DNA from 4 places in the Colwellia sp. BRX8-5 genome. Region 3 is predicted to be linked to each of the others. Evidence: predicted binding sites of a transcription regulator. Region 3 holds the regulator's gene; each other region holds the start of a gene.
The links. The regulator MetJ, encoded in region 3, represses methionine synthesis genes. The targets are predictions, from matches to a motif close to TAGACGTCTAGACGTCTA.
Positions count from the first base shown of each region.

Region 1: a site for MetJ is predicted at 5,929-5,946, ahead of msrA (peptide-methionine (S)-S-oxide reductase MsrA). Genes of this name have one in related genera too.
Region 2: a site for MetJ is predicted at 4,165-4,182, ahead of metA (homoserine O-succinyltransferase). Genes of this name have one in related genera too.
Region 4: a site for MetJ is predicted at 1,817-1,834, ahead of metK (methionine adenosyltransferase). Genes of this name have one in related genera too.

Region 1 covers NZ_JACGVR010000012.1:1,250-8,880, reverse strand. Annotated here, with positions in the region: gene thrC (threonine synthase) at 1-1,251, shown strand, start outside; gene ung (uracil-DNA glycosylase) at 1,318-2,007, shown strand; gene rmf (ribosome modulation factor) at 2,083-2,259, opposite strand; gene H4J62_RS09885 (DUF3820 family protein) at 2,505-2,747, opposite strand; gene H4J62_RS09880 (DUF3083 family protein) at 2,875-3,993, shown strand; gene H4J62_RS09875 (response regulator transcription factor) at 3,996-4,568, opposite strand; gene H4J62_RS09870 (HAMP domain-containing sensor histidine kinase) at 4,565-5,827, opposite strand; gene msrA (peptide-methionine (S)-S-oxide reductase MsrA) at 5,991-6,542, shown strand; gene H4J62_RS09860 (tetratricopeptide repeat protein) at 6,637-7,485, opposite strand; gene H4J62_RS09855 (acyl-CoA dehydrogenase family protein) at 7,631-7,631, opposite strand, start outside.
Region 2 covers NZ_JACGVR010000028.1:11,911-19,541, forward strand. Annotated here, with positions in the region: gene mutS (DNA mismatch repair protein MutS) at 1-2,532, opposite strand, end outside; gene recA (recombinase RecA) at 2,870-3,907, shown strand; gene metA (homoserine O-succinyltransferase) at 4,367-5,314, shown strand; gene metH (methionine synthase) at 5,374-7,631, shown strand, end outside.
Region 3 covers NZ_JACGVR010000032.1:484-8,114, forward strand. Annotated here, with positions in the region: gene H4J62_RS16310 (malic enzyme-like NAD(P)-binding protein) at 154-1,395, shown strand; gene H4J62_RS16315 (hypothetical protein) at 1,721-2,074, shown strand; gene metJ (met regulon transcriptional regulator MetJ) at 2,097-2,426, opposite strand; gene metB (cystathionine gamma-synthase) at 2,610-3,767, shown strand; gene metL (bifunctional aspartate kinase/homoserine dehydrogenase II) at 3,808-6,258, shown strand; gene H4J62_RS16335 (hypothetical protein) at 6,451-7,631, shown strand, end outside.
Region 4 covers NZ_JACGVR010000016.1:39,799-47,429, forward strand. Annotated here, with positions in the region: gene H4J62_RS11985 (ABC transporter substrate-binding protein) at 141-842, shown strand; gene murI (glutamate racemase) at 946-1,794, shown strand; gene metK (methionine adenosyltransferase) at 1,925-3,112, shown strand; gene H4J62_RS12000 (rhodanese-related sulfurtransferase) at 3,201-4,181, opposite strand; gene H4J62_RS12005 (efflux RND transporter permease subunit) at 4,430-7,537, opposite strand; gene H4J62_RS12010 (efflux RND transporter periplasmic adaptor subunit) at 7,548-7,631, opposite strand, start outside.

The DNA of each region.
Region 1 (7,631 bases), on a different contig from region 3:
GCTGGTGCGGTTAAGCAAGGACTAGGAAAAAATCAGGGACTCTTTTTTCCTGAAACAATCCCAGTGTTAGATAATATCGATGAATTACTCGCTATGCCTTTAGTTGAAAGAAGTGTACATGTCCTCTACCCGTTTGTAGAAGGTGATTTAACTAAAGCGCAATTAACTGAGATTGTGACCAGTGCTTTTAACTTTCCAGCACAAATTCAACCCATCAATAAAGACAGAGCTATATTAGAGCTTTTTCATGGTCCAACACTCGCCTTTAAAGATTTTGGCGCGCGTTTTATGGCTAAATGTTTGCAAGTTTTTAGCAAAGATAAAAAGATCACTATATTAACGGCGACCTCAGGTGACACAGGCGCGGCGGTTGCTCATGCTTTTCATAACATTGAAAATATTCGTGTGGTGATCTTATATCCGAAAGGAAAAATCAGCCTGCTACAAGAAAAAATGTTTACGACCTTAGGCGGCAATATTGAAACACTCGCTATTGACGGGAGTTTTGATGATTGTCAGGCGTTAGTTAAAAAGTCATTCGATGATAGAGAGCTAGCTACTACTATAGGTTTAAATTCAGCTAACTCAATAAATATCAGCCGCTTATTAGCTCAGGTATGTTACTACTTTGAAGGGTTTGCACAGTTATCTCGTCAAAAGTGTAAAAGCGAATTAAACGATGTTGTGGTATCGATTCCCAGTGGTAACTTTGGTAACTTAACCGCTGGTTTATTTGCTAAAGCACTCGGTTTACCGATAAAAAGATTTATTGCGGCAACAAATGCCAACGATACTGTGCCTCGTTACCTAAAAACAGGTGAGTGGACGCCTAATGCTACTGTAGCGACAATTTCAAATGCTATGGATGTTAGCGATCCTAACAACTGGCCTCGCGTTGAACATATGCTAAAGTCTGGCATAGTTCCTAGCGATTGTATTAGTTCAGTTTCAATTGATGAAGAACAAACACAGTCAACTGTTTTACAGTTAGCCAAGCTGGGTTACATCAGTGAACCACATGCAGCCGTTGCCTATAAAGCGTTACAGTACAATGCAGATGAAGGTGAATTTGGTGTGTTTTTAGGCACCGCACACCCAGCAAAATTCAAAGAGGTGGTTGAAAGTATTTTAGGACAACCAATCGGTCTACCAAAAGAGCTTGCTGACTGCGCCAGCGAAACCATTTTATCAAAAGATATGGCCGCTAACTTTAGCGACTTACGTGATTATTTATTATTAAACGATCACTAATTTCGTTCAGTTAAAAACACGTTTATAATGGTCGTTAATTTAGATTAACGGCCATTTTTATACCTCATGATAAATCAAAATATTAAGCCGCAATGGCAACAACTTATTAATCAAGAACAAGCCAAGCCATATTTCATCGAACTAAACCAAGTAATTTCTCAACAACGAGCAAAGGGCGAAGTTATCTTTCCTGCGCAAAACGATATTTTTAATGCTTTTTGTTATCAAGATATTAAAGACACTAAAGTGGTTATTTTAGGGCAAGATCCCTACCACGGTGAAGATCAAGCTCATGGACTCGCTTTTTCTGTGCAACCCGGCATTAACGTCCCACCTTCATTAGTCAATATTTATAAAGAGCTTGTTAATGAGTTTGCTGACTTTAATAAGCCAAGCCACGGTTGCTTAACGCAGTGGGCAGAGCAAGGGGTGCTATTACTGAATACGGTTTTAACCGTCAAACAAGCACAGGCTCATTCTCATGCTAAGTTAGGTTGGGAAACATTTACTGATGCAGTAATAAAGCACATTAATCAAGAAAGTAGCGGTTGTGTATTCTTACTTTGGGGAGCTCATGCGCAAAAGAAAGGAAAAAACATTAATACCGAAAAGCATTTTGTATTAAACGGGCCACATCCTTCACCTTTATCGGCATATCGCGGTTTTTTTGGCTGTCAGCATTTCTCAAAAACCAACCAATGGTTACAATCAAAAAATATGACTCCGATAAACTGGCAGTTGCCTGAACAAGCATAAGGTTAACTAAAAAAAGATACAGCCCTTAGTAAACATCAGCAAAGGGCTCCTTTTTATTAAAAATAAGATGTTAACTTATAACTTGAATAGTCCTAGATTTTTATCCGTTAACGCATCACGCCAACCCCCTAGCCATTCTGATTTTGCATCTGTATTTTGATAAGGACATTTTTCTTTTGTTTTTCCGGTGAGGCCTGCTTTATAACCATTGGAATGTGCTCTGCCTAGACGATCTCTTTTCTTTGTTTGCATCGATAACTCTCCATCATTGTCTTGGTGATACTTATTAATACTTGTCGAATAAAACAGCAGTCGACAATTCAGTTAAGAATAAGCAAGAGGCTAAATCAAGTAAAATTACGATTAAAAAGTGTTCGACAGTTAATGATTGAGAGCTGAAAAATCCTAATTATAAGATTAAATAAATAAAACAATTTGTTAGCAACAAGCGTTATTACCTATGATTATTAAAAGTTATTTTTATATAAAAAATTATTTTAATGTTGTGGAATACCTAAGCGACTTGAGCGTAACAGTGGTTCTAACATGCCTTCAAGACCATTGAGTTTTATTTCGTAAATTAATTCAAGTTGCTGTCCTAGCTTACCTTCAGGAAAACCTTTTGATTTAAACCACACTAAGTAAGGCTCTGGCAATTTTAGTAAGGGTCTACCTGCATATTTTCCAAAAGGCATTATTTGATTTACAGCATCGAGCAAAGCTTGTTGATCTGAAAACATAGTTTCTCTACTTATTAAATTTTCTTGTCGGGATAATAACTCAAAACCTTTTAACATCATAAAAGTGTCACAAGGTCTATTTATAATCATCCTAAGTTTATCGACTAACTTCAAACAGGGAACGAACATGTCTATAATAAGAAAACGCAGTGCGGCGCACAAAGCTTATATTCCTTCAAATGCGCGAGATAACCAATATATTTTAGCTGAGTTTGCCATTACCGATGAATTAATAGAGTTAATTTCTCCAAATATTTCAACGCATAGCACTCAACCTTACTATGATTTTTATCAAAGTTTATCACAATTATTATTTACGCTAAGTAATGACTATGCGATACAAAGTAGCTTATTTATTGCTAACGATAAATTAGTTCGCGTTCGCTACAGTCAAGAAATGCACCAATGGCAAACCAGCCAGCAAATTTTATTTTATTACGATCCTCAAAATCATCAATTACAAAATTCTTTTTTTGATGCCAGTATTCGCGCAAAAAAGATCACCCTGCTGTTTTTAGCCTCTGGCGACGACATTCGTTTTAATGCCGCGGCATTTCATCAAAAAGTGACTCGGTTACTGCATAGTTTTATCGAGCAAACAAAATTACCTAACCAAGCGATACGTTTACGTGATCATCAACATCTTACTTATGATTTATTTGCTAAAAATAAAGGCTGCTTAGGCACACAAGCACATAAATTACGGCCGATTGATGAACGCTATAAATCACAAAACGTTGTTATAACACCGAACGCATCGGCAATAAGTTATGCGGTAATTAATCTAACGATTGATAATCGTTTATTGGGTTTAGTCGACATTGATGCCAATTCTAAAGATCCATACAATCCGCTTTATACTTATTTAACTGATACTTTTTCACTGGTGGCTAAGCGCTTTAATTTAAATAATGGGGCGTTAATCGCTAATGGTTTAGTCCCCATTGTCCGACATAGTTTGCATGAAATAATTTCTAAGATGGGTGAGTTACAAATGTTAGGTTATAACCCTAAACAGAGTCCCTGTGGCTTGGTGAGTAAATGGAAAGCCGATGAGTTAGTTGATAACGTACAACTTATCTTTGTGGCTACCGCAGAAGATTCCCAGCACAGCGGCTATGGCAAGTTTATTAACCAAATAGAACAGGCAATGCGTTTATTAGCGACCGAACTCGAAATCCCCATTAATAAAGATGAATTAACGTTAAGGTTTCACCAGCATATTGCTTATAATATTGAAAACTAAGGTTAATCAACTTCACCATTAACCGTTGGCTTTTTCTGTAGCTTGCGTTGTAGGGTTCTGCGGTGCATTGAAAGCTGACGAGCCGTTGCTGAAACATTACCATTATTAAATTTTAAGACTTGTTGAATATACTCCCATTCAACCTGCTCGGTTGACAACGTTGGCTCATTTATAATGTTTGTTGCTGAATTTGCAACCAATGTTGATTTTTTTAGCGACGAACTGTTAGCGTTTTTAGCTAAGGCCGATAATAAAGTCTGTGTATCGACCGGCTTGGTTAAGTAATCATCTGCGCCAAGCTTTATTGCGTCAACTGCAGTAGCGATACTGGCAAAACCAGTTAATAAAATAATACGACTCTTTGGCAATAGCTTCCTCATCGGATTAATCAAATTTAAGCCACTTTCATGATGGAGTTTCATATCGAGCAATATGAATTCAGGCAATTGACGATGACAGGTTAATAATGCATCGTTAATATTATCGGCCAACCAACAGCTGTAGCCATGTTTTTCCATACGCCTTTTAAGCGTATTAGCAAAGGTACTGTCATCTTCAACAATTAATAATTTCATTCACTTTTTTCCTGCATATCATTAACCACTAACGGTAATTTCAACGTTACTAATGCGCCACCGGCAACGTGATTGGTTAAGGTAAGTGTCACACCTAATCGCTCTAAACTTGCATGACTCAAAAATACCGCCATACCTAACCCTTGCTTGCTGTTTACGGGTTTAACGCCTAACTCACTTAGTGTTAATTGGGTAAAACCACAACCAAAATCACGAATACTGAGTTGCCAATTTTTTTCATCAAACAAGCTAGATAACTCAATTTTATCACTACCGCTGGCTTTAGTGGCTCGAATCGCATTATTAACTAAATTTAAAATCGCTGGCAATAATGAAGCATCAGCCAATACTTTAGCGTTTTCACTGAGTATTGATTGGTGCGTCTCAGACAAAAAGTTCACCCTAACATCAGGATAATTTAAGTTAATATGATCACGCATTTCTTGCACAATATCAGCACAAAGTACCTCTTTTGACTTTTGCTCTTTAATCTCAAAAACCATTTTACGAAACTCAGCTAAACTTCTGCTACAACGTAATAACTGTCCTTGTAGGTCAACAATCGCTGGGTGCTCAGGTAGCTCTTCACTGAGTTCATCGACAAGCAGCTGTACAGTTGCTATGGGAGTAGCGAGCTGATGAGTTATTTGCGCAGAAGCGACCCCTAATGACATAATTTTTTCTTGCTTTAATTGCTCTTCCCGAAAAGCAGCTATCGCCTGTTCTTTTTGAGAAATTCTTCGTGCCATTTGGCCAACAACGGTTGCAACAACAATGCTAGAAAAAAGAAAATTGATCCACATACCAATAAAGTGGCTTTGCATATTGCCATGCATTACTGACATGGGTAATAACCACAATAAAACACTGTATGAAGCAATCGCTAATAGTGCGACACTTCCAAGTAACAGCGGTGTTAACGTCACAGCAGCAATAGCAATAGGAATAAGTAATAACGAGACAAAAGCATTAGTTGCTCCGCCGCTAAAATACAAAATAAGTGAGAGAAATAAGATATCAGCGCAAATCTGCCCAAGTAAGGCGAGCTTATCGGCTTCTTTCCCAGATTTATAATATAAATAGCTGACTAACGTAAATAAAGCTTCAATTGAAATAACAATAATGAGCGGTAACCAAGGCAGCTGATAGTTTAAAACGCCATTAACAAAAAGTATTAATATCAGCTGAATAATAATTGCCGCACTGCGCAATAAAAGAACGGTGCGAACTTGGTTAAACTTTCTAAAAAATAAAGACATAATATTTTTATATTGGTTAATCGTATTTGTTGATGTTACGCTAATTTTTATAATTTTAACTGATCAAAAACAGTTTATTTTAAATTTCAGATAAAAACATATAGACATCTAAACGTCTATTGTTATACAGTTATTTTAATCAAATTTATTAAGGTTTATTTTAATGTCATCACATGAAGAAAAAATCACCCTGGCAGGCGGTTGCTTTTGGTGTATTGAAGGTGCATACAACCAATTAATCGGCATTAAATCTGCCGTATCAGGTTATATGGGCGGTAGCGCAGCGCTAGCAACTTATGAAGACGTTTGCTCGGGTCAAACCGGTCATGCAGAAGTCGTGCAGTTAACCTTTGATAGCACAGCGATCACTTCTCGTGAAATATTAGAAGTGTTTTTCACGCTACACGATGCCAGCCAATTAAATCGTCAAGGTAACGATATAGGAACCCAGTATCGCTCAGGGATTTTTTATCACAACAAAGAACAACAGCAAATTGCTGAAGATATTATTAAAGAAGTCGACGCCAGCAATATGTATAGCTCAGCGGTTGTGACCGAAGTAACTCAAGCGTCAGAGTTCTTTTCTGGTGAAGATGTTCATCAAGACTATTTCAATAATAATCCTGGTAATCCTTACTGTCAGGCGATTGTTTCGCCTAAGCTCGCAAAATTTAGAAAAACGTTCGTGGGTAAATTAAAACCATCAGAGACTTAAAGCCATATTGTCAGCTTGAGAGTAAAACCTCACCTTTCACAAAGTGCGTAACACTGAAATAATCAGTGTTACGCATCTACTGCCAAGTACTGATTTAATACATCAAGGTATACAGTTTTCTGCGAAATTTATTGGCTAATGGATCGCCATCAGGTAAAGCCTTTAACACATCAAGATAAAGATCTTTGCTTGCAGCATCACTACTATCTTTTTGCATTAAACGAAACAGTAACGTCAACGCTTCTTCATGTCGGTTGACTTGGCTGTATTGCGCAACAAGTTGATGTTGTAAAGCAATGTTGTCAACGTCGTCCACTAACTGTGCTTCTAGTGCTTTAATTTCTGGTGAGTCGGCGGCTTGACTGGCAAGCTCAAGTTTAGCGATAAGCGCTTGATAGTGACTGTCTTGGTCAACCATTAAAATAGTGGTTAATAAAGATTCTGCTTCGCTTATTTTACCCGTTTGTAAATAAACATCTGCCATCATTAATTTAATGTCGGCACGTTCACTATTAAGTTGATAAGCACTATTAATGACCGTGAAGGCATCATTAATATTATTATCAGCTAATAACTTTTGCGCCTGAATGAGTAATAAGTCTTCTTCTTTAGGTAAATGATTCGCTAAAAATTCTTTTATATTGTCGTCATCTTGTGGCCCAGTTAAACCATCAAGTGGTTGGCCATCTTTCACTAAAATCGCCGTAGGTAAACCTTGAATACCAAATTGTTGGGCAATTTGTTGCTGAGTTTGACAATCAACCGTGGCGTATAATATATACTGCTCAAAACCCTGCAAGCCGATGGCTAGCTTATCTTTTAGCTCCAAACTTTCAGGGACCTGTGCCGCCCAAAAGTCAACTAAGACTAACTTCGATTTTGATTCTTCTAAAATAATTTGTTGAAAATTTTCTAGGGTGATTTCAATGGCATTTGTAGTCACATTCACTTCCATTTAGTTTATTGATGAGCGTCTATAATCTATATTTTGGGGCAATTATAAAAAGCGCAAGTGCCTTAATGCAAAAAGCTGAACGCCTATCAATGAAGGGACATTCAGCTTTCGTATCATATAAGTCTAATAATAAT
Region 2 (7,631 bases), on a different contig from region 3:
GGTTAAATCGTTTACATCAATTGATGACAATGACTCGAGTACGGGGTGAGTGTTATCAATAAATGAAAGTTGCTCAAAGGGTTGTTGTTCGACATTGATAACAGAAGGAGCTTGTTGTCTTTCCAGTTCAGCCAAGCGTTGTTTAGCCCGTTGAATAACGGTCTTAGGCACACCGGCAAGTTGTGCAACCTGTAAGCCAAAGCTCTTACTTGCAGCGCCTTCTTGAACGGTATGCATAAAGACGATGGTATCACCATGCTCAACCGCATCTAAATGAACATTAACCAAGCTTGGTATCTGATCGGCTAACAGGGTTAGCTCAAAATAATGACTAGCGAATAAAGTAAAGGCTTTAGTTTTAATCGCCAGCATTTCAGCGCAAGCCCAAGCAAGAGATAAACCGTCATAAGTACTGGTTCCTCTGCCTATTTCATCAAGTAACACTAAACTTTTTTCTGTTGCATTATGGAGAATGTTTGCGGTTTCTGTCATTTCAACCATAAAGGTTGAACGACCACTCGCTAGGTCGTCAGAAGCGCCAATACGGGTAAATATTCGATCAACCATACTAATGTTTGCCGCATCAGCAGGGACATAGCAACCAATATGAGCCAATAAAACAATGAGCGCTGTTTGACGCATATAGGTTGATTTACCGCCCATATTAGGACCCGTAATGATCAACATCTTACGTTCATTATTTAAGGTAACAGGATTAGCAATAAAGGGCTCACTAGTCATTAACTCAACGACAGGATGACGACCGGCTTTAATCTCAATACCGTCATTTTGGCTTAGACTTGGTTTAACATAATTTAGGCTTTCTGCGCGTTCTGCAAAGGTATTTAAAACGTCTAGTTCTGCGACAGCTTGAGCAAGTAATTGCAGTTTTTCTAAATCAGGTAACACTAAATCGAACAATTCATCATATAAACGTTTTTCTAAGGCGAGAAACTTACTCTGTGCGCTAAGCACTTTTTCTTCGTGTTGCTTTAGTTCATTGGTAATAAAACGTTCGTTATTTTTTAAGGTTTGTCGGCGAATATAATCATCAGGTACATCGTTCGCGGCAGTACGACTCATTTCAATAAAGAAGCCATGAACCCTGTTATAGCCTACTTTTAAGGAACTAATACCGGTACGTTCTTTTTCACGCGCTTCGAGTTGGGCAAGAAATTCAGTTGCTCCATCACTTAAGTCACGTAAGACATCAAGTTCTTCATGATAGCCTTTGGCAATAACGCCACCATCACGGATAAGAACGGGTGGGTTTTCAACTAAAGCATGCTGTAATAAGTCGTGTAAGTCGGGTATTGGAAAGCTTTTTGACGCTAATTCAGTGATATGTGCTTGCTGACAAGTTTGTAAATGTTGCTGAAGTTCAGGCAATTGATTTAAAGCATTACGTAAACGAGCAAAATCTCTTGGACGCGCAGAGCGTAAGGCAATGCGAGAAACAATACGCTCAATATCACCAAAAGATTTAAGTTGGCTAAATAATTCAGTCGTTAAATCTTGTGACAATAGTTCACTAATTGCATTTTGACGTGCAGTTAATATGTTTAAATCACGTAAAGGAAAATGTAACCAACGTTTTAGTAATCTAGAACCCATTGGTGTCGCTGACTTATCTAATACCGATGCTAGGGTATTTTCAAAGCCACCTTGTAAGTTTTGCGTGAGTTCTAAATTACGACGAGTTGCCGCATCTAAAATGACACCAGAAGCAGAAGACTCACAAATAATGGCTCGAATGTGAGGAAGCGCACTGCGTTGACATTCTTTTACATATTGAAATAAACAACCAGCGGCCATTAAGCCTAATGATTTATCACCAACACCAAAGCCAGAAAGTTCTTTAGTGCCAAATTGTGTATTTAGTAAATTAGTAGCTGTGTCTAAATCAAACTCCCATTCAGGTCTTCTTCTTAATCCTTGATAGCCTTTTAGTAACCCTGGCACTGAGAACGATTCACTGTAGAGTAATTCAGCAGGAGATAAACGCTGTAGTTCAGCTTGTAACTGTTCAATGGTATTTGGCTCAGTCAGTACAAAGCGACCACTGGTCATATCAAGATAAGACAGCCCAAAGCGTTGCGATGACTTATTATTACCTTCACTTACCGCAACAATTAGATTGTCATGCTTATCAAGTAATAATGCTTCATCACTCACCGTACCTGGGGTAATAACTCTAACAACTTTACGTTCAACAGGGCCTTTACTGGTTGCTGGGTCACCAATTTGTTCACAAATAGCAACAGATTCACCCAGTTGTACTAATTTTGCTAGATAATTTTCCACCGCATGATAGGGAACGCCTGCCATAGGTATTGCATTGCCACCTGTCTTGCCGCGAGCGGTTAATGAAATATCGAGCAAATCAGATGCTTTTTTCGCATCATCAAAAAATAACTCGTAAAAGTCACCCATGCGATAAAAAATTAAAATATGAGGGAACTCAGCTTTAATGGTTAAGTACTGGCGCATCATAGGGGTGTGTGAGGATAAGTCTAAGTTTGCTGTGGTCATTTCTATGCGGTAACTCATAAGTTCAATGAAAGAGTAAGGTGGCAATTATGTCATAACTGGCAAATTTAGACTCTATTTATTTAACTAAAATTTTTACTGAATACGATAAAGTTTAGGCAAGGATTTTACCGTGATAATATAAATAGTAACTTTTTGATGAGTAATAGTTAAAAGTTATCGGTGCTTGTTATTCTTTTTTTTATCAATAACTTATAAGTCACCTTGTTTTGTTTTTGATAATATAATTAAAATAGTTGTAAAAAAGCTTGATACTGTACGGTCATACAGTATACTTGCTTCATCAAAACGAAATCTTAGCAACATCGGCGGAACAAACATGAAAGACGATAAAGAAAAAGCATTAGCAGCAGCATTAAGTCAAATTGAAAGACAATTTGGTAAAGGCTCAATTATGAAGCTTGGTGATAATAACACCATGGATGTTGAAACCATTTCTACAGGTTCATTGGCGCTTGATGTTGCACTCGGTGCGGGTGGTTTGCCACTTGGGCGTGTTGTTGAAATTTATGGTCCTGAATCAAGTGGTAAAACAACGTTAACGCTTGAAGTTATTGCTGAAGCTCAGCGTAACGGTAAAGTTTGTGCCTTTGTTGATGCTGAGCATGCACTTGACCCTATTTATGCTGAAAAGTTAGGTGTTAACATTAACGAATTACTTGTTTCTCAGCCTGATACCGGTGAGCAAGCATTGGAAATTTGTGACATGCTAACGCGTTCAGGTGCTATAGACGTTATTGTTGTCGATTCTGTTGCTGCACTTACACCAAAAGCAGAAATTGAAGGCGATATGGGTGACTCTCATATGGGATTACAAGCCCGTATGCTTTCACAAGCAATGCGTAAGTTGACAGGTAACTTGAAAAAATCTAATACCATGATTATTTTCATTAACCAAATTCGTATGAAAATTGGTGTAATGTTTGGTTCTCCTGAAACCACAACGGGTGGTAATGCACTTAAGTTTTATGCTTCTGTTCGTTTAGATATTCGACGTATCGGTGCTGTAAAAGCAGGCGACGAAATTATTGGTAACGAAACCCGCGTAAAAGTGGTTAAAAACAAAATAGCGCCTCCTTTTAAACAAGCAGAATTTCAGATTTTATATGGCGAAGGTATTAACAGCTTAGGTGAATTAATTGATTTAGGCGTTTTGCATAACATGGTTGAAAAAGCCGGTTCTTGGTATAGCTACAATGGCGATCGTATTGGCCAAGGTAAAGCAAATGCGGCTAAATCTTTAGCAGAAAAACCTGAAATGGCAAAAGAACTTGATAAGCGTTTACGCGACTTACTGTTAATTAAAAGTGTAAGAGCAAGTGAAAAACCAGCTAAAGAAGAAGAAGCTGTAGAATAAACATTACACATTACACATTAAACATAAAAGTTTAAACAATTATTAAGCCACTGTATTTACAGTGGCTTTTTTATATCTAATTAGTGACTTTGCTCTCTTATGCTATCGTTATTTAATGTGCTATATAGTATTTTACCTAAGCATCTTTACTGCCCAATACCCCCCGTTTATCTACGTAGCACTCTATTAGGCTAGTTCCACCAATATTTACTCGCTAGGGTTATAGATGACAAATAATATTAACGTAAAAAACATTATAGACGTCTATACGTTTAGATGTTGACATAGCTAAAAATCCACGTACCATAAAATGATAATATTTATATATCCGTTATCATTCGTAGTGCTTGAGTTAGTCGAAACCTGTATGTTGATTGGTAGCCAGAATATAAGTTAATAAATGAAAGTAGAGAACGAAGTGTTCATGCTTGTTTGACATTATTTGATTAGGTAAACGCTATGCCCATTAAAATTCCAGATTTATTACCTGCTTTGTCTATTTTAGGTGAAGAAAATATTTTTGTAATGTCTGAGCGTAGAGCGGCAAGTCAAGAAATTCGCCCAATGAAAGTCGCTATTCTCAATCTAATGCCTAATAAAATTGAAACAGAAGTTCAAATATTACGGGTATTGTCTAATACACCTTTACAAATAAATGTCGATTTTGTGCGTATTCACGCCAATGAATCGAAACATACGCCGAAAGAGCACTTAGATAATTTTTACCGCCTCTTTGATGACATTAAAAATACTCAATACGATGGCTTAATTATAACCGGTGCACCATTGGCGTTAATGGAATACGAGAAAGTAACTTTTTGGGATAAAATTTGTGAAATATTTGATTGGGCTGAAGAAAATGTCACCTCAACAATGTTTTCTTGTTGGGCTGCTCATGCCGCTCTATATCATCACTATGGATTGCGACGACATTTAAGAAAAGAAAAATTATCTGGTGTTTTTCAGCATAGCCCCATCGACCAAAAAGAACAGCTTACCCGCGGCTTTGAAGAATTTTTTAATGTCCCACACTCACGATTTGGATATATTGATAAGTCTGATTACCTATCAATTCCTGAATTAAAAATTATAGCTGAATCTCCACAAGCAGGCGTTTATGTGGTCGCGAGCAAAAATAAACAACAAGTCTATTTAACCGGACATCCAGAATATGACTCAACCACGCTAGATGAAGAGTTTCAACGTGATCTTAAGGCTGATGTTAATGCAGTTATGCCCAATAATTATTATATTGATGATGACATAACAAAAGTGCCACACAGTTCATGGCGTAGTCATGCCAGTTTATTATTTACTAATTGGTTAAACTATTATGTTTATCAGATCACACCGTACAAGCTAGATGCAACAAATATTAAAGCAATACACCCAGACGCAGAAATATAAACAGTGTCGGATATATCTAGTCATTAAATTAAGTTTGAAAGTAAAAGTAGAGAAATCGTATGAAAAAATCAGCATCATTTAGTCGTCTTGAGCAACAAATACAAAAAAGAATTCTTATTTTAGATGGTGCTATGGGGACGATGATCCAAGCCTATAAATTTGAAGAACAAGATTACCGAGGTGAACAGTTTGCTGATTGGCATCTTGATGTCAAAGGCAATAATGATATGTTAGTGCTTACACAACCCGAGGTAATTAAAGCTATTCACTATGAATACCTTGAAGCGGGTGCTGATATTATTGAAACGAATACTTTTAATGCCACCACGATTGCGATGGCAGATTACGATATGCAGTCGTACAGTGCGGCAATCAATTTAGCGGCGGCACAAATAGCCCGTGCAGCAGCGGATGAATTCACCGCTAAAAACCCTGATAAACCAAGGTTTGTTGCCGGCGTTTTAGGGCCAACGAACAGAACATGTTCTATTTCACCCGATGTTAACGATCCTGCTTATCGAAATGTGACTTTTGATCAATTAAAAGATGCCTACATAGAATCAACGAAAGCACTGATTGAAGGTGGCTCAGATATTATTCTTATTGAGACTATCTTTGATACCTTAAATGCTAAAGCGGCTATTTTTGCGGTTGAAACTGTTTTTGATGAATTACAGTTACGTTTACCTGTAATGGTCTCGGGTACCATTACTGATGCATCAGGCAGAACATTGTCAGGACAAACCACCGAAGCTTTTTATAATTCATTGCGCCACGCAAAACCTATTTCATTTGGTTTGAACTGTGCATTAGGTCCGGTTGAACTAAGACAATATGTGGCAGAATTGAGTCGAATATCAGACTTTGCTGTTTCAGCTCATCCTAATGCAGGTTTGCCTAATGCCTTTGGTGAATACGATTTCAGCGTCGAAGATATGAATGTTCATGTCAATGAGTGGGCTGAATCGGGATTCCTTAACATTATTGGTGGCTGTTGTGGTACAACGCCAGCGCATATAAAAGGTATGGCGGATGCGGTTGCCAATGTAAAACCTAGGGAAATTAGCGCCAGGAAAATTGCTTGTCGTTTGTCCGGGCTTGAAGCGTTAACCATAGAGGAAAGTTCATTATTTGTTAACGTTGGCGAACGAACTAATGTTACTGGCTCTGCTGTATTTAAGCGCTTAATTACCGAAGAAAATTACGAACAAGCCGTCGCTGTTGCCCTGCAACAAGTTGCCAATGGCGCGCAAATTATAGATATAAATATGGATGAAGGCATGCTTGATTCAAAAGCGGCGATGATCCGTTATTTGAATTTAATTGCTGGTGAGCCAGATATCGCGAAAGTGCCTATTATGCTTGATTCTTCTAAATGGGATATTTTAGAAGAAGGCTTGAAATGTATTCAGGGCAAGGGGGTTGTTAACTCAATCAGCTTGAAAGAGGGCGAGGAAAACTTCCGTAAACAAGCTGAACTTCTACGCCGTTATGGTGCGGCTGTTATTGTTATGGCCTTCGACGAACAAGGTCAAGCAGACACACGGGTACGTAAGTATGAAATATGTAAACGTGCTTATGAAATTTTAGTCAATGAAATAGGCTTTCCTGCAGAAGACATTATCTTTGATCCCAATATTTTTGCGGTCGCAACCGGTATCGAAGAGCATAATAACTATGCGGTAGATTTTATTGAAGCGGTTGCCGATATAAAAGAAAACCTACCTCATGCGATGATTTCGGGCGGTGTTTCTAACGTGTCATTTTCATTTCGTGGTAATAACCCAGTACGTGAAGCGATTCATGCGGTGTTTTTATATCACGCAATAAAAAATGGTATGGACATGGGCATTGTAAATGCAGGTCAGTTAGCTATTTATTCAGATATTCCTGACGATCTCCGTCTTGCTGTTGAAGATGTCATACAAAATAGCGATGACGACGCAACAGAACGCTTACTTGATGTGGCTGAGTCTTATCGCGGGCAAGCGGGGAGCAAAAATAATAAGGCTGATTTAACCTGGCGTGAGCTACCGATTAAAGAGCGTTTAGAATACTCTTTGGTTAAAGGCATTAATGAATTTATTGTCGAAGATACTGAAGCAGCAAGGCTAGTGGCTGAACGACCTCTTGATGTTATTGAAGGACCATTAATGGATGGTATGAATACCGTTGGCGATTTATTTGGTGCTGGCGAAATGTTTCTGCCACAAGTGGTAAAATCAGCCCGAGTGATGAAACAAGCTGTTGCTCATTTAAATCCATTTATTGAAGCTGAAAAAACTGAAATAAAATCAAACGGTAAAATATTACTGGC
Region 3 (7,631 bases):
CAATAGTATATACCCGTTACTTTTTAAAGATCACAGACAAAGGTGTATCTTGATTGATAACGAGTCTATAAAACTATGCTGTATATAAACAAAATAAAACGTGAAAAATGGCATATATAAGACAATAAATTCACCTAACGCATAGGATCAATCATGACTGACTTTCGCCAACAAGCACTTGATTACCATCAATTCCCAACACCTGGAAAAATAAGTGTTGAATTAACCACGGCCGCTGAAACTAGCCGTGATTTAGCACTCGCCTATAGCCCAGGTGTTGCTGAACCGGTTCGCGCAATTGCGGCAAATCCCGATGATGTTTACAAATATACGGGCAAAGGCAATACCGTCGCTGTTATTACCAATGGTACCGCTATTTTAGGGTTAGGTAATCTAGGTGGTATGGCGGCTAAGCCGGTAATGGAAGGCAAAGCATTATTATTTAAGCGATTTGCAGGTATTAATTCATTTGATATCGAAGTTAAACATAAGACAGTTGAAGAATTTATAAATACGGTCGCCAACATCGCTGACAGTTTTGGTGGTATTAACTTAGAAGATATTAAAGCACCAGAGTGTTTTGCTATTGAAAAGGCACTTATTGAACGTTGTAAAATACCGGTATTTCACGATGACCAACATGGTACGGCTATTGTTACTGCTGCTGGAATGATCAATGCCTTGGAAATCCAAGGTAAAAGTATTAAAGATGCCAACATTATTTGTCTTGGCGCAGGCGCAGCAGCGATTGCTTGTATGGAACTATTAATCAAATGTGGCGCTCAGCGCGAAAAAATCTACATGCTTGATACTAAAGGTGTGATTCACACCCGACGTGATGATCTTAACGAATATAAGCGTATGTTTGCTAATAATACTGATAAACGTACCCTTGAAGATGTTATCGATGGCGCAGATGTATTTGTTGGTGTTTCTGGACCCAATCTACTTTCTGCTGAGCATGTAAAATTAATGGCACCCAATCCAATTATCTTTGCTTGTTCAAACCCAGATCCTGAAATAAAACCCTCATTAGCGCTTGCTGTTCGTGATGATCTTATTATTGCTACAGGTCGCTCTGATTACCCTAACCAGGTCAATAATGTGTTATGTTTTCCTTTTATTTTTCGTGGCGCTTTAGATGTTCGCGCTAGAACGATTAACGATGAGATGAAAATTGCCGCTGTCCATGCAATTCGTGAATTAGCAAAGGAACCTGTTTCGCAAGAAGTGTTAGATGCTAGTGGTGAGAAAAGTTTGACCTTTGGTAAGGAGTATATTATTCCTAAGCCGATGGATCCACGTTTGTGTGGTCGAGTAGCGCTTGCCGTTGCTAAAGCGGCGGTTGAGTCTGGAGTGGCAGCCCTAGAATTACCTGAAAACTATATGGAATAATCAGTAGTATTTATTAATAACGCTGTAAAAGGAGAGCTCGACTCTCCTTTTTTTATTTATGACAAATAGTAGGTCACGGTGCAGTGACTGCATGTACGCAGGGGTCAGGAAGTAGAAAGTAGGGTAACGCAGCAGCAGTTACCGAGATGGTAAAGAGTAGGTTATTTAGGACGAATGGTCATGGTGGCTCCAAGGCATCGCTGCTTTCGCTGCATTATTACCTTTTGTACGTCATTTATGTTCCAGATAAATCATTAGTAACAGCATCTATTTAGACAATGTCACCGATGGCAAAGCATGACAATATTGAGTAGGACGAATAACAATGAAAACTTCAACGAAAGCCGTTTTACTCTCAGCACTTGTTTACCCGGGTATTGGCCAACTAATTTGTCACGCTTATCTACGGGCTACGTTATTTATTTTAAGTTTCTCTGTGACGGTATATTTTTATATTGAAGAAGTGATGAGGCAATATCAGCCACTTATTAATAAAGTTAAATCAGGTGACGTTGCGCTCAATAGCCAAGCACTGATCGCTGAGATGTCAAAAAATCCCATTATTGTTGACCCTATCTTAATGAGTACATTAACCTATACGCTATTAACTTGTTGGTTACTGGCTATTGTAGATGCTTACCGTATGGGCATAAAAAAAGACGCCAGAGCGTCTTTTTAAGGAAGTGTATTAAAACCCTAAGCTACTCGTCTTCAATTTCAAATTGACTGAAGTCGGTAATACCTTTTGCTATTAAGGCTTCGCGCACACTTTTAGGTAGCATCTCTGTATTGTCTTTTGTTAAATCGCCATCATCAGGAAGAGGCTGTCCGGTAAAAGCATGCAGAAAAGCTTCACATAACAATTCGCTGTTAGTTGCATGGCGTAAGTTGTTAACTTGCCGACGAGTACGTTCATCCGTTAACACTTTCAGTACCCGCAACGGGATTGAGACCGTGATTTTTTTAACTTGCTCACTTTTTTTACCATGTTCGGCGTATGGTTTTATATAATCGCCATTCCACTTTGCCATTTAATTACCTTTGTTTAGCTAAATTACTTTTTATAAGCTAGATTTTACTGGTTGTTGGCGTTGAGTCAATAACGAATGTGTAGAAGTTTAGAAGTCTAAAGTTCTTGACCGACAAAAGTAAAGCGTTTAGAGTTATAGACGTCCAAACATCTATTTGATTTTACTGCCCGATTGGAGCAAAAAATGACAAGCAAAAAACCAGCAACATTAGCTGTTAGAGCCGGCATTAATAGTGATGAACATCACGGTGCGGTTGTTCCTGCCATTCATTTATCGAGTACTTATGCTTTAAAAGGCTTCAACAATAAGCGCCAATTTGATTATTCCAGAACAGGCAACCCCACTCGAAGCACGTTTGCACAAGCTATCGCTGATTTAGAGCAGGGTGCTGTAGGCATTGTTACCAGCACAGGAATGTCAGCGGTGCACTTAATTTGTCAGTTACTGACAACAAAAGATACGGTTGTTATTCCACATGATTGCTATGGTGGAAGTTATCGCTTGTTTACCCACCTAGCAAAACGTGGCTTATTTAATGTGCTTGTTGTTGATCAAAACGATGTTCAAGCGTTAGCGCAAGCGCTTGAACAAAAGCCAAGATTAGTTTTGATTGAGTCACCCAGTAACCCATTATTACGGCTGGTTGATATAAAAAAGGTTACTCAAGCCAGTCATGCTGTTGGTGCTTTAGTGGCAGTAGATAATACGTTTCTTTCTCCCTTGTTACAGCAACCGCTATTATTAGGTGCTGATATTGTTTTTCACTCGACAACTAAATATATTAATGGTCATAGTGATGTTGTGGGTGGGGTGTTAGTAACAAAAGAAAAAGAACTGGGTGAAGAGCTAGCGTGGTGGGCAAATTGTATTGGTATTACGGGTTCACCTTTCGACAGTTATCTGGCATTACGTGGCTTAAAAACCTTACCACTGCGCATGAAACAGCATCAAGAAAATGCTAATGCTGTTGCAAAATACTTAGAAAATCATCGAGCAATTAACGCGGTATACTTTCCTGGTTTAAAAAATCACCCGGGACACGAAATTGCTAAGCGTCAGCAAAAAGATTTTGGCGCTATGATGAGTTTCGAAATAAAAGGTGGTGTTGAAGCGGTTAAAGTACTCTTTGACAACTTATCACTATTTACCTTGGCACAGTCATTAGGTGGCGTTGAAAGTTTAATCAGTCATCCATCAACGATGACCCATGCAGGTATGGAAATTGAAGCACAAATTGCAGCGGGTATTACTCAATCTTTAATCCGAATTTCTGTGGGTATTGAAGATGTTAGTGATATTATTAATGACTTAGAACAAGCTTTATCGGCAAGCCAAATTTAAAGTTGTAGACTATTTTTAGTAGAAGAATTAATGAGTGAAAATGACACAGTCAAATACAGTAGAACAATTATCATCAGGGAATAATCAACTGGCGAAGCATGCTATTCATGTACACAAATTTGGTGGCAGTAGCTTAGCAACTACCCAATGTATTGAACGTGTGGTTGATATTATTCGTCAAAACTGTCAACTAAATGATTTAGTTGTTGTTTCGGCAAATGGGAACACTACGGATGACTTATTCAATATTTATAAACTCGCACTTGAAAAAAGTGACGAGCTGTTTTTGGCTATTGAAACACTAGAGAAATCACAAAGCACATTAATTGGTGAGTTATTGAACCCTAGCAGTGCAGCAGACCTTATCAAGGTTTTGTCTGATGATATAACACAATTAACGGCTTGGTTGTCTGATCAGCCAAGCCAACACCATGCAGATATGTTGGCATTTGGTGAGCTGTGGTCGGCGCGTTTATTATCGGCGGTGTTAAGTGAAAAAGTTTGTCCAAGTTATGCTATTGATGCGCGTGACTTTCTGGTTATCAATAATGATAAAGACTGTGCAGTCGACAATCAGCAAAGTAGTCAAAATTTTCAGCAGAACTTACAAAAAGGAAAGTTGGCGGTTATTACTGGCTATATCACTAAAAATTCTCAAGGTGAAACCTGTACTTTAGGTCGTAATGGTAGTGACTATTCAGCAACAATTATTGCATCACTGTCGGGCGCGCTGAATGTTACCCTATGGACTGACGTTGATGGCATTTATAGTGCCGATCCTCGTATTGTACCACTTGCCCGTAAATTACATCGCTTACCTAATGGTGTCGCGAAAGAATTGGGCCGCTTAGGTAACCCGGTTCTGCATGCAAAAACCTTACAGCCGCTCACTAACCACAGCACACACCTTCATGTAGCAAGTAGCTTTGATCCTGAAATTTCTGGTACAGAGATAGGAAAATTTGGTCAAATTGCTAAACAGGAATTGTCGGTTACCTCGCTTAACGATCTGTTACTGGTAAAATCGACCAGTTTAGCCGGTTCGTTTGGTGAACAAGCCAGTAATGAGTTTTCTGCGATATGTAGTGATGTTCAGCAAGGCTTTATGGTTATCCACCAAACACAACAAAAATTAGTGAGTCAGTGGCTGGCGAGTCATGATACCGAAGTATCATTCACACCGGTGTCGATTATAGCGATTGTTGGTCATAGTGTGGTAAATCAAGGTAATATCCAAGCGCGTTTTAAACGTGCCCTCAAACATACTCATGTACTGCAGGTGGTGAACTCGTTAAGTGAGCATAGTATTATCGCCATTCTTCAGCAGAGTTGTACCGGTGAGTTACTTAATAATGTTCATTATGATATGACTAAAGACGCTCGACACATAGGTGTTGTTGTTTCAGGGCTTGGTAATATAGGTCAACGATTCTTAGACTTGTTACCCGCGCAACTCAATCGAGTCTCTGTGTTAGAGAACGTTCATTTAGTCGGTTTAGTCACTTCTAAAAAAGCACTGCTTAATACCGATGGTATCGATGTTAATCAAGCAATGTCGCTTTATGAAAGAGATGCTACGCCTTGTGATAATGCCTTATTGATGTCGTGGTTAACGAACCATCCTTACGACGAATTAATTGTTGTCGATATCACCCCTAGCGAACATTTTAGTGATTTATACAGTGAGTTCTTTAAAGAAGGTATTCATGTTATTGGTGCCAATAAATGGGCGGCTTCTGCCAGTACCGCTCGTTATAATGACTTAGTATTAACCGCGGCTGAAAATAAAAGCTTATGGTTAGGCAGTACTACTGTTGGCGCCGGTTTACCGGTTAACTTTGCCATTAACGATTTATTGAAAAGTGGCGATAAGATAACGGAAATATCAGGAATTTTTTCAGGCACGCTTTCTTGGCTATTTGAAACCTATGATGCCAGTGTACCGTTTTCAACCTTATTAATGGATGCCTTATCACAAGGGATCACTGAACCCGATCCACGAGAAGATCTGTCTGGGCGAGACGTGCAACGAAAATTACTGATCTTAGCGCGTATGGCAGGTTTTGAATTATCACTTGATGATATTGAATGCGAAAATTTAGTGCCAGAATCCTTACAAGGGTTATCAACGACTGAATTTTTAGCAAAGTCAGCAGACTTGGACAGTTACTTTGCTGAACAACTCACTAGCGCATCTAAACAGCAAGCCTGTATTCGTTATATTGCAAAATTCTGTGTCAACGAACAAGGCCAATTGAGCGCTAAGGTTTATCTTGCGACGCTTGCTAAGAATGATCCCTTTGCCTCGTTAACTCCGGGTGATAATATATTTTTAATTAAGAGCCAATGGTATCAAGATAACCCGCTTATTATTCGTGGACCAGGCGCGGGTCGTGATGTTACCGCGGGTGGCCTGCATTCAGACTTAGTGAGTATTTGCCAGCAACTGGCCGGTAAAAAACACCAAGTTAAAATCAAAGGTCTAAGTTAAATTAGCATAATCTAGCTATCATCATTATTACTACACTAGGCATTAATACGCTAAATGAGAAAAAGCACAACTTGTAGGTTGTGCTTTTTCTCAATCGATACTAATAAACACTTGTCTGTTATCGCATTATTAACTAGCATTTAGATAATTAAAAAAAGTAGCTACTTAGCACAGGCACCAAGTTGTATTTACATGGAAAATAAAACCTATAGCGACAGCTATTTTACCAGCCAAGTAAAAAGTCTTTTAAGCAGAATTTATGGCCACAGCCAATTAAATGATTCCGTTCTTGAGCGTGCGATTGAGTACTATGAAAAACAATCTTTTATTGAGCATAAGTTAGATGAGCTCAAGCAAAATATTGAAAAAGTTAGTCGGCAAACAGCCACGGATAAAGCTAAAACTTTACGGGTAAGACTCGAACGTGAACAACGCAATTATTACGAGGAATTGCGCTTTGAACGTAATGAGCGTCATCAACACCTCTATAAACTCTGTAAAGAGATCATCAAGTTGTCTGAGGGTGATTGCTTTGAAGACAGTAATCGTAAATCTAGCCAGCTTTTAGGTACCATACAATTAGTGAGCCCCACCCAGGGGCGAAAAATTGCTTTAACCAACGAGCAACATAAACCGCTTTATAAAAGCGTGTTATGTTTGCGTTTACTTGACCGACTATGCATGGATCAACATATTGTTGAGCCCTATATCAAGAGTGCTTTGGGGGATATCAACGCAGAGCAATATCAAACGTTGGCTCAAGATAATCCCGAGGCCTATCAAGCCTTTGTAGAGAAAGTAAAAATTCCACTGGTCATGGCGGCGCTATTACAAGATATCGGTAATAACCACCCCGAGTCGCTAGCCATTTTGCGTGGTGCAGATTATCAAAAAGATCCCCATCGAACCTTACCTATTGAAGAGCGTAAAGCACTCTTACAAATAAATTATCGAGAAACGGTTAAGTATCTTATTGATGGTATTGGCGCGGGTATATATATTGGTAATTCAAAAAAAGATCGCGACGAGCACAATGTCGTTGAGCATAAAAAATTATTGTTCATTAAGCATTTACTCAAAAGTGCCGTCAACCCAAAAAAGGGCATTGGCAACCTTCTTAAAGTACCACAAATATACAGTTCTATTATCTTGTCGACAAAAGATAGCTATAACTACAAATTATTACCGAAAGTTTATTATGTTCTTAATCAAAACGCGGAGCGGGGAGCTTGTTGTCAAGCAGTGGTTAATGCACTGACAAAAATTACTGGCCATTTTCCACAAGGTTATGGTGTTACCTATGTCCCGTATGAGCAAGATATTAACGACCGCTATGAATATGCCATCGTCAGCCAGCTTTATCCTGCAAATGC
Region 4 (7,631 bases), on a different contig from region 3:
TTTATCAAATATTATTTATAATGTTACAGCTGAAATAAAGAATAAAAGGCTAACTTACTATATACTTAATACACTTATTGTTATTAATTAGCTTACTTGTTTATATGCCTATAAAATACCTTTGTGTAATGCTGTTGCTAATGCTGAATACTTCATCAAGTATCGCTAAGCAACTTGTTGTTACTGAGATATTACCGCCCTACCAATTCTATCAAGAGAATACTGCGCTAAGTGGATTCTCCGTAGAAGTCATGCAGGAAATATTCAAAATTACCGGTGATGAAATTGATTTACAAGTATTCCCTTGGGCTCGAGCTTATAAAACCGCACTTAACCAACCCAATACTCTTATCTTTTCACTATCTCGCACCAAAGTTCGAGAAAATCTATTTATTTGGGGCGGTAAATTAATGAGAGAAGATATTTATGCTTGGTGTTTACAAGAAAAATTTAAAACACCCGTCACTGATATAGAGCAACTTAAAAAATATAAATTGGCGGTCACTAATTCGTCAAGTACCGCTCAATATTTTCAGCAACAAGACTACCCCTTTATTTATACTGTCGTTTCACCAGAGCAAAGCTTACAGATGCTCTACCTCAATAGAGTTGATTTTATAACGGGAACAAAGAGCACCTTAGTGGCGCGAGCGAGTAAATTAAATTTAGAGGTAAGTAGACTAAAAAAAATTATACCTCTCTCAGTCGTTAATCATGACTTATATTTTGCTTTTAGTCTAAATAGCGATAAAAAGATTGTCACTAAATATACCAACGCTTATAAAATAATAGAGAAAAATGGCACTTTAGACAAACTGAGAAATAAGTGGCAAGTGCAGTAAACGCTACATACTTAGTAAATAATGGCTAGTGCGCTTTACTTTTATCTAAAAAATCAATATAACAAAGACGAATTTTATCAGTTAGTTAATAACAATAGACAACATGACCCAAAATCATCTAGCCAACAAATCAAAAAAACCACAAGGGCAAGTTTATGCTGACACACCAGCGATCGGTATTTTTGACTCTGGCATTGGTGGTTTGTCGATTGCTAAGTGTATCCATCAGCATTTACCCAATGAAAATCTTATTTATGTGGCTGATAGTCAATTTGCACCTTATGGCGATAAGTCGTCAGCAGAAATTATTGAACGGGTAAATAAAATTGCTGACTGGTTGATTAGCCAACAGGTAAAAGCCATTGTTGTTGCCTGTAATACCGCAACAGTTAGCGCTATCGATCAACTGCGTTTGAGGGTTTCAATTCCAATTATTGGCGTTGAACCAGCGATAAAACCCGCTGCGTTGCACAGTAAAACAAAGAAGGTAGCCTTGTTAGTAACAGGGGCAACCGCAATAAATACTCGGTTTCTGTCTTTAGTGAATAAGCATAAAAATGGCGCTGAAATTTATATTCAGCCATGCCCTGGCTTAGTAGAACTTATCGAGCAAGGCCTTCATGAAAGTGAACAGTGCCTTGAAATACTGCATACTTTTTTGCAACCTCTTGTGCAAAGTAATATAGATACCTTAGTCTTAGGTTGTACACATTACCCCTTTGTTCGTTCGCTTATACAAAGAATTGTTGGTGATAAAATTACCATCATGGAAACCGCTCAGCCCGTAACGGATCAACTTACTCGGCAACTGGCAAACCAAGGATTATTGGCAAGTACTCTATCTAGTTCGAAACAACACTTTTTTAGCTCTAAGGTATCTCAGCAACAAGCCAAATTGATGTCAGTACTTTTTGGTCAGAATGTTACCCTTCAGCAATTTCCTGCTCTATAAATGAACAATTAATAATTATTTTTAGCCGTTTAGCCATCTAGGCGTAAAAAAACTAGAAAATAGTTAATCTTGCAGTTAGAATAACTCCAATTCGAAAATATTTTAAACTATTACATTTTTCTGAGGTTATATGTCTACTCAATTTTTCACTTCTGAATCAGTTTCTGAAGGTCATCCGGATAAAATCGCCGATCAAATTTCTGATGCGGTACTTGATGCTATTATCGCTAAAGATAAGAATGCTCGTGTCGCTTGTGAAACTATGGTGAAAACTGGTGTAGCTATTATTTCAGGTGAAGTTTCTACCACGGCATGGGTTGATCTAGAAGCGATTACCCGTAATGTTATCAGTAATATTGGCTATACTTCGTCTGACGTTGGTTTTGATGGTGAAACTTGTGGCATTATGAATTTAATTGGTCAGCAATCACCTGAGATTGCCCAAGGTGTTGACCGAGCAAACCCTGAAGATCAAGGTGCTGGTGACCAGGGATTAATGTTTGGTTATGCGACCAATGAAACTGAAACGTTAATGCCTGCGCCAATATTTTATTCTCATCGTTTAGTAGAGCGTCAAGCTGAAGTCCGTAAATCAGGGGTCTTACCTTGGTTGCGTCCTGATGCTAAATCTCAAGTCACTTTTATTTATGAAGATAATAAGCCAGTAGCGATTGACGCGGTTGTTTTATCAACTCAACATAATCCAGAGATTTCTCAAGAAGATTTGCACGAAGCGGTGATGGAAAATATTATCAAAGCTGTGTTACCTGCCGAGTTATTAACTAAAGATACTAAATACTTTATTAATCCTACTGGCCGTTTTGTTATTGGTGGTCCGGTAGGTGATTGTGGTTTAACGGGTCGTAAAATTATTGTTGATACCTATGGCGGCATGGCTCGTCATGGTGGCGGGGCTTTCTCAGGAAAAGATCCATCAAAAGTTGATCGCAGTGCTGCTTATGCTGGTCGTTATGTAGCAAAAAACATCGTTGCGGCTGGTTTAGCTGACCGTTGTGAAATTCAAATTTCTTATGCCATTGGTATTGCTGAGCCAACGTCAATTTCAATTGAAACTTTTGGTACCGGTAAAGTCTCTGAAGCAAAATTAATTGAATTGGTAAGAGCACATTTTGATTTACGACCATACGGCATTACTAAGATGCTTGATTTGTTACACCCTATGTATCAGATGACAGCAGCTTACGGACATTTTGGTCGTGAACCTGTTGAAGTCACTGTTGGTGATGATACTTTTACTGCATTTACGTGGGAAAGAACTGATAAAGCTGACGCACTTAGAAAAGCTGCTGGTTTTTAGTTTAACGACTAAACATCAAGGCTCCTAATAAAAAAGCGACTGAATAAGTCGCTTTTTTTGTTCAAAGGGTAAATAGCAACCTAGCTCATCACGACTTAGTCGACTGTGCTTTTTTGCTGGCAACTTTATCTTTTCGTCGTTGTTCGATAACATCTTGAACATTGCCACCAATATGCTTTTCGCCTCGTTGGTTCGCTAAATTTATTTGACGCTCACGCTCAGCGAAACCACTGCGCTGCTCGTCGGTATACTTGTCATAACAACGATGACAACTCACACCTTTAACATAGTGTTCGCTTTGCATTTCTTCGCTTGTTATCGGGTAACGACAAGCAAAACATTGGTCGTACTGGCCTTGCTCTAAACCATGTCCAACGGCAACACGGCCATCAAAAACAAAACATTCGCCTTCCCACATTGAATTCTCTTGTTCAACTTCTTCTAAATATTTAAGCACACCTCCTTCAAGGTGGTAAACGTCTTCGAAGCCTTGCTCTTTCAAGTAAGCTGTTGATTTTTCGCAACGAATACCACCAGTACAATACATAGCCACTTTTTTGTGCTTATTTTTATCTAAATGTTGGGCAACATATTCTGGAAATTCACGGAACGTTTCAGTCTTAGGGTTAACGGCGTTTTTAAAGGTACCAATTTCAATTTCATAATCGTTACGCGTATCAATCAATAAAACTTCTGGATCTGAAATAAGCGCATTCCAGTCTTTTGGTTTCACATAAGTACCAACGGTTAATAATGGGTCAATGCCTTCAACACCCATAGTAACAATTTCTTTTTTTAATTTTACTTTGCTACGTTGAAAAGGGTTTTCATCAGCATATGAATATTTATGAGAAACATTAATTAAACGTTCATCCGTCTCTAAATGAGCTAAAAGCAGATCGATACTGGCTTTTGTACCTGCAACCGTACCGTTAATACCTTCGTTAGCGAGTAATAACGTACCTTTGATCTCGTTTTCTAACATAACGCTTAATAAAGGTGATTTAAGTTGTTCGAAGTTTTCTAAGCGCACAAATTTATAAAGTGCACAGACAGTAATATTTTGCATAGTAATAATACCCATTGAGCCAGCCAGAACGTAAATCCGGAGCTGTAGATTAATATAAAACCAACACCTGCTACTAGCGATGTTAGTCGAAAGATGCGCATTCTATCAAAAGCGCTTATTTAGATAAAGTACCTCGTCGCTCGCCTTAATTATAAAGTTGTTGTCTATCGTATTATTTAGAGCTAAAAAAAGACTTAACACCACAGTGAAAAGTCTTTTAAAAGGCAAAGTATTTCAATAAAAACTCGTTAACTCGGTGAGCCTTTAAGTTTTTCGCGCAACCTTTGAATAATCATATAGAAATATGGCACAAGTAAAGTACCCAATATAGTAGCAGCTAACATACCTGATAGTACGGTAACGCCCAAGAATATCCGGCTACTAGCGCCTGCCCCCGAAGACATAACCAAAGGAATTACACCTAACACAAAAGAGAGTGCAGTCATTAATACGGCTCTAAATCTTAATTTTGCGGCATCAAGCGCGGCTTCCATAATACTTTTACCTGCGGCTCTAAGTTCCATGGCAAATTCAACAATAAGAATCGCGGTTTTAGTCGATAAGCCGATGAGTAGCACTAACCCCACCTGAGCATAAATGTTATTCTCCATGCCCAAGATATACAGCGTTAACATTGAACCAAACAATGCCAAGGGAACCGCTGCGATAACCGAGAATGGTATGGTCCAGCTTTCATATTGCGCCACTAAAAATAAGTAAACAAACAACAATGCTAAGCCAAATAGAACAGGTGCTAAATTACCTGCCTCAATTTCTTGTTTAGACTGCCCGGCCCATTCGAAAATATAGCCCTGAGGTAAGTTTCCAGCTAATTCTTCCATAATAGCTATTGCCTCACCTGATGAATGACCACTCGCTGCTTGCCCAGTAATGTTAGCACTACGATATAAATTAAAGTGTCCGATACTTGTTGGTCCTAAAATAGGTTCTAACTTAGCCAGTGTCGTTAATGGCACCATTTCACCCTCTTGATTACGGACAAAATAGTGACGTAAGTCAGACGGGTCTTTGCGGAACTCTTTTTCTGCTTGAACAGTTACTCTATAAGTACGGCCAAACTGGCTAAAATCGTTAATATACATTGAGCCAAGTTGGGCTTGTAAAGTAATAAAAATATCAGACAAAGCGACACCTTGGGCTTTGGCTTTATTTCGATCGACCTCTAAAAAATATTGCGGAACATTAGCGCGGTAAGTACTAAAAACTTGATTTAATTCAGGACGCTGATTAGCTTCATAAATAAGACCATTCATCACTTGCGCCAAATCACTTGGGCTTCTGCCTTCACTATCTTGTAATTTAAATTCAAACCCCGAACTTGACCCTAGCCCAGGAATAGGCGGCGGATTAAATATCATGATTTGCGCGTCTGGTATGGTCCAAAGTTGCCCCATTAAACGTTGAATAACAGCACGTAACGCTAATTCTGGTTCAGTTCTGTCCTCCCAATCTTTTAGCATAATAATGCCTAAACCATTATTAGAACCCGCTCCTCCTAATAATGAAAAACCAGCAACAGTAATCACATCAGTCACCGCAGGATCAGCTTTTATTATCGGCGTTATTTTATCAATAAGTGCTTGTGTTCTATTACTCGATGCAGCATCTGGTAATTGAATATTAAGAAAAACATAACCTTGGTCTTCACTTGGCACAAACCCCGAAGGTACCGACGTTGTTAACCAACCAGTTGCCATAAATAAAATACCAACAATAAAACCAACACGAGCTGCGCGTTTTAATAAAAAATTTACCGCTGTGGTATAGCCTCCAGTCATCTTCTTAATACCCCGTTCAAAGGGGATTAACCATTTTATTGGCTTCATATTATCTTTACTTAATAACACCGTACAAAGCGCAGGGCTTAGTGTTAAGGCATTAACAGAAGAAATGATAACGGCAAATGAAATAGTAACCGAGAATTGTTTGTACAGTTCTCCGGTAATACCTGGCATAAAGGCCACAGGAATAAATACTGCTAGTAACACCAAAGTAGTCGCTATAATAGGACCTGAGACTTGTTCCATTGCCTTAGTGACAGCGGCTTTTATTTCAAGTTGCTCTTCTTTAAGGATTCGTTCTACGTTTTCAATAACGATAATCGCATCGTCAACGACTATACCTATCGCCAGCACTAAGCCAAAAAGAGTGATAGTGTTAATCGAATAGTCCATGGCCAACATAAAGGCAAAAGTACCTATTAATGACACAGGTATCGCGATGGTCGGAATAAGTGTTGCTCGCCAATTTTGTAAAAATAAGAACACTACTAAAACTACTAAGACTATCGCCTGAAATAAAGTCACTTTCACTTCGTCAATAGAGCGTAAGATAAACTCAGTGGTATCGTAAGGGATAGCGTATTCAAGTCCTGCAGGAAAACGTGTTGATAGTTTTTCCATTTCCAGTTTAACCAAACGAGCAACTTCTGTTGCATTTGCACCAGGTAATTGATAAATAACTAAGAATGCAGTTTCGTTGCCATTTAAGCGTGCTTGAACACCATAGTTTTGCGATCCTAGTTCTAAGCGTGCAATATCGGACAAACGGACAAAATTACCGTTTGTGCGAGCACGAACAATGGTTTGCCCGAACTCTTCAACCGTTTTTAAGCGCCCTCTTGCTTGAATGGAGTACTCAAATTGTTGGTTAGGCAATGCCGGGCTTGCACCTAACTTGCCAGCAGCAACAATTAAATTTTGTTCTTGAAGGGCTTGTTTTACCTCGGTAACGGTAACCCCTAATGATGCCATACGGTCGGGTCTTAACCATGCACGCATGCTGTAAGTCATTTCACCCATCACACTGGCTTCAGCAACGCCAGGGATACGTCCTAACGGTTCAGTTAGTGAATTAGTCGCATAGTTACTTAAAAACAATTGGTCGATTTCAGCTTGTTTTGAAAATAAATTGATCGCCATTAACATCGAGCTAGACTTTTTCTTAACCGTAACCCCCAAGCGTGTTACTTCTGAAGGCAATGCACTTTGAGCCAATGCGACACGATTTTGCACATTGACCTGTGCCATATTGTCATCGATACCGACTTTAAAAAACACGGTAATGGTTGCTGAGCCATTATTTGAAGCGGTTGATTCGATGTACATCATATCTTCGACACCATTGATTTTTTCTTCAATGGGACGAATAACTGACTCTTCGACAACTTGAGCACTCGCACCTGGATACACCGCAGTAATTTGCACTTGTGGTGGTGTTATTTGTGGGTACATATTAACGGGTAATAAGCCCATAGCAATGAGGCCTGCTAAGGTGATAACAATTGAAATAACAAAGGCAAACTTGGGGCGATGAATAAACGTTTTACTGATCATAGCAGTCCCCTTATTGGGCTAAAAAGTCAGAAATAATACCGGTAAATGGATCAATACTTTTAGCTACGGGTTTAACTTCAACACCATTTCTGAC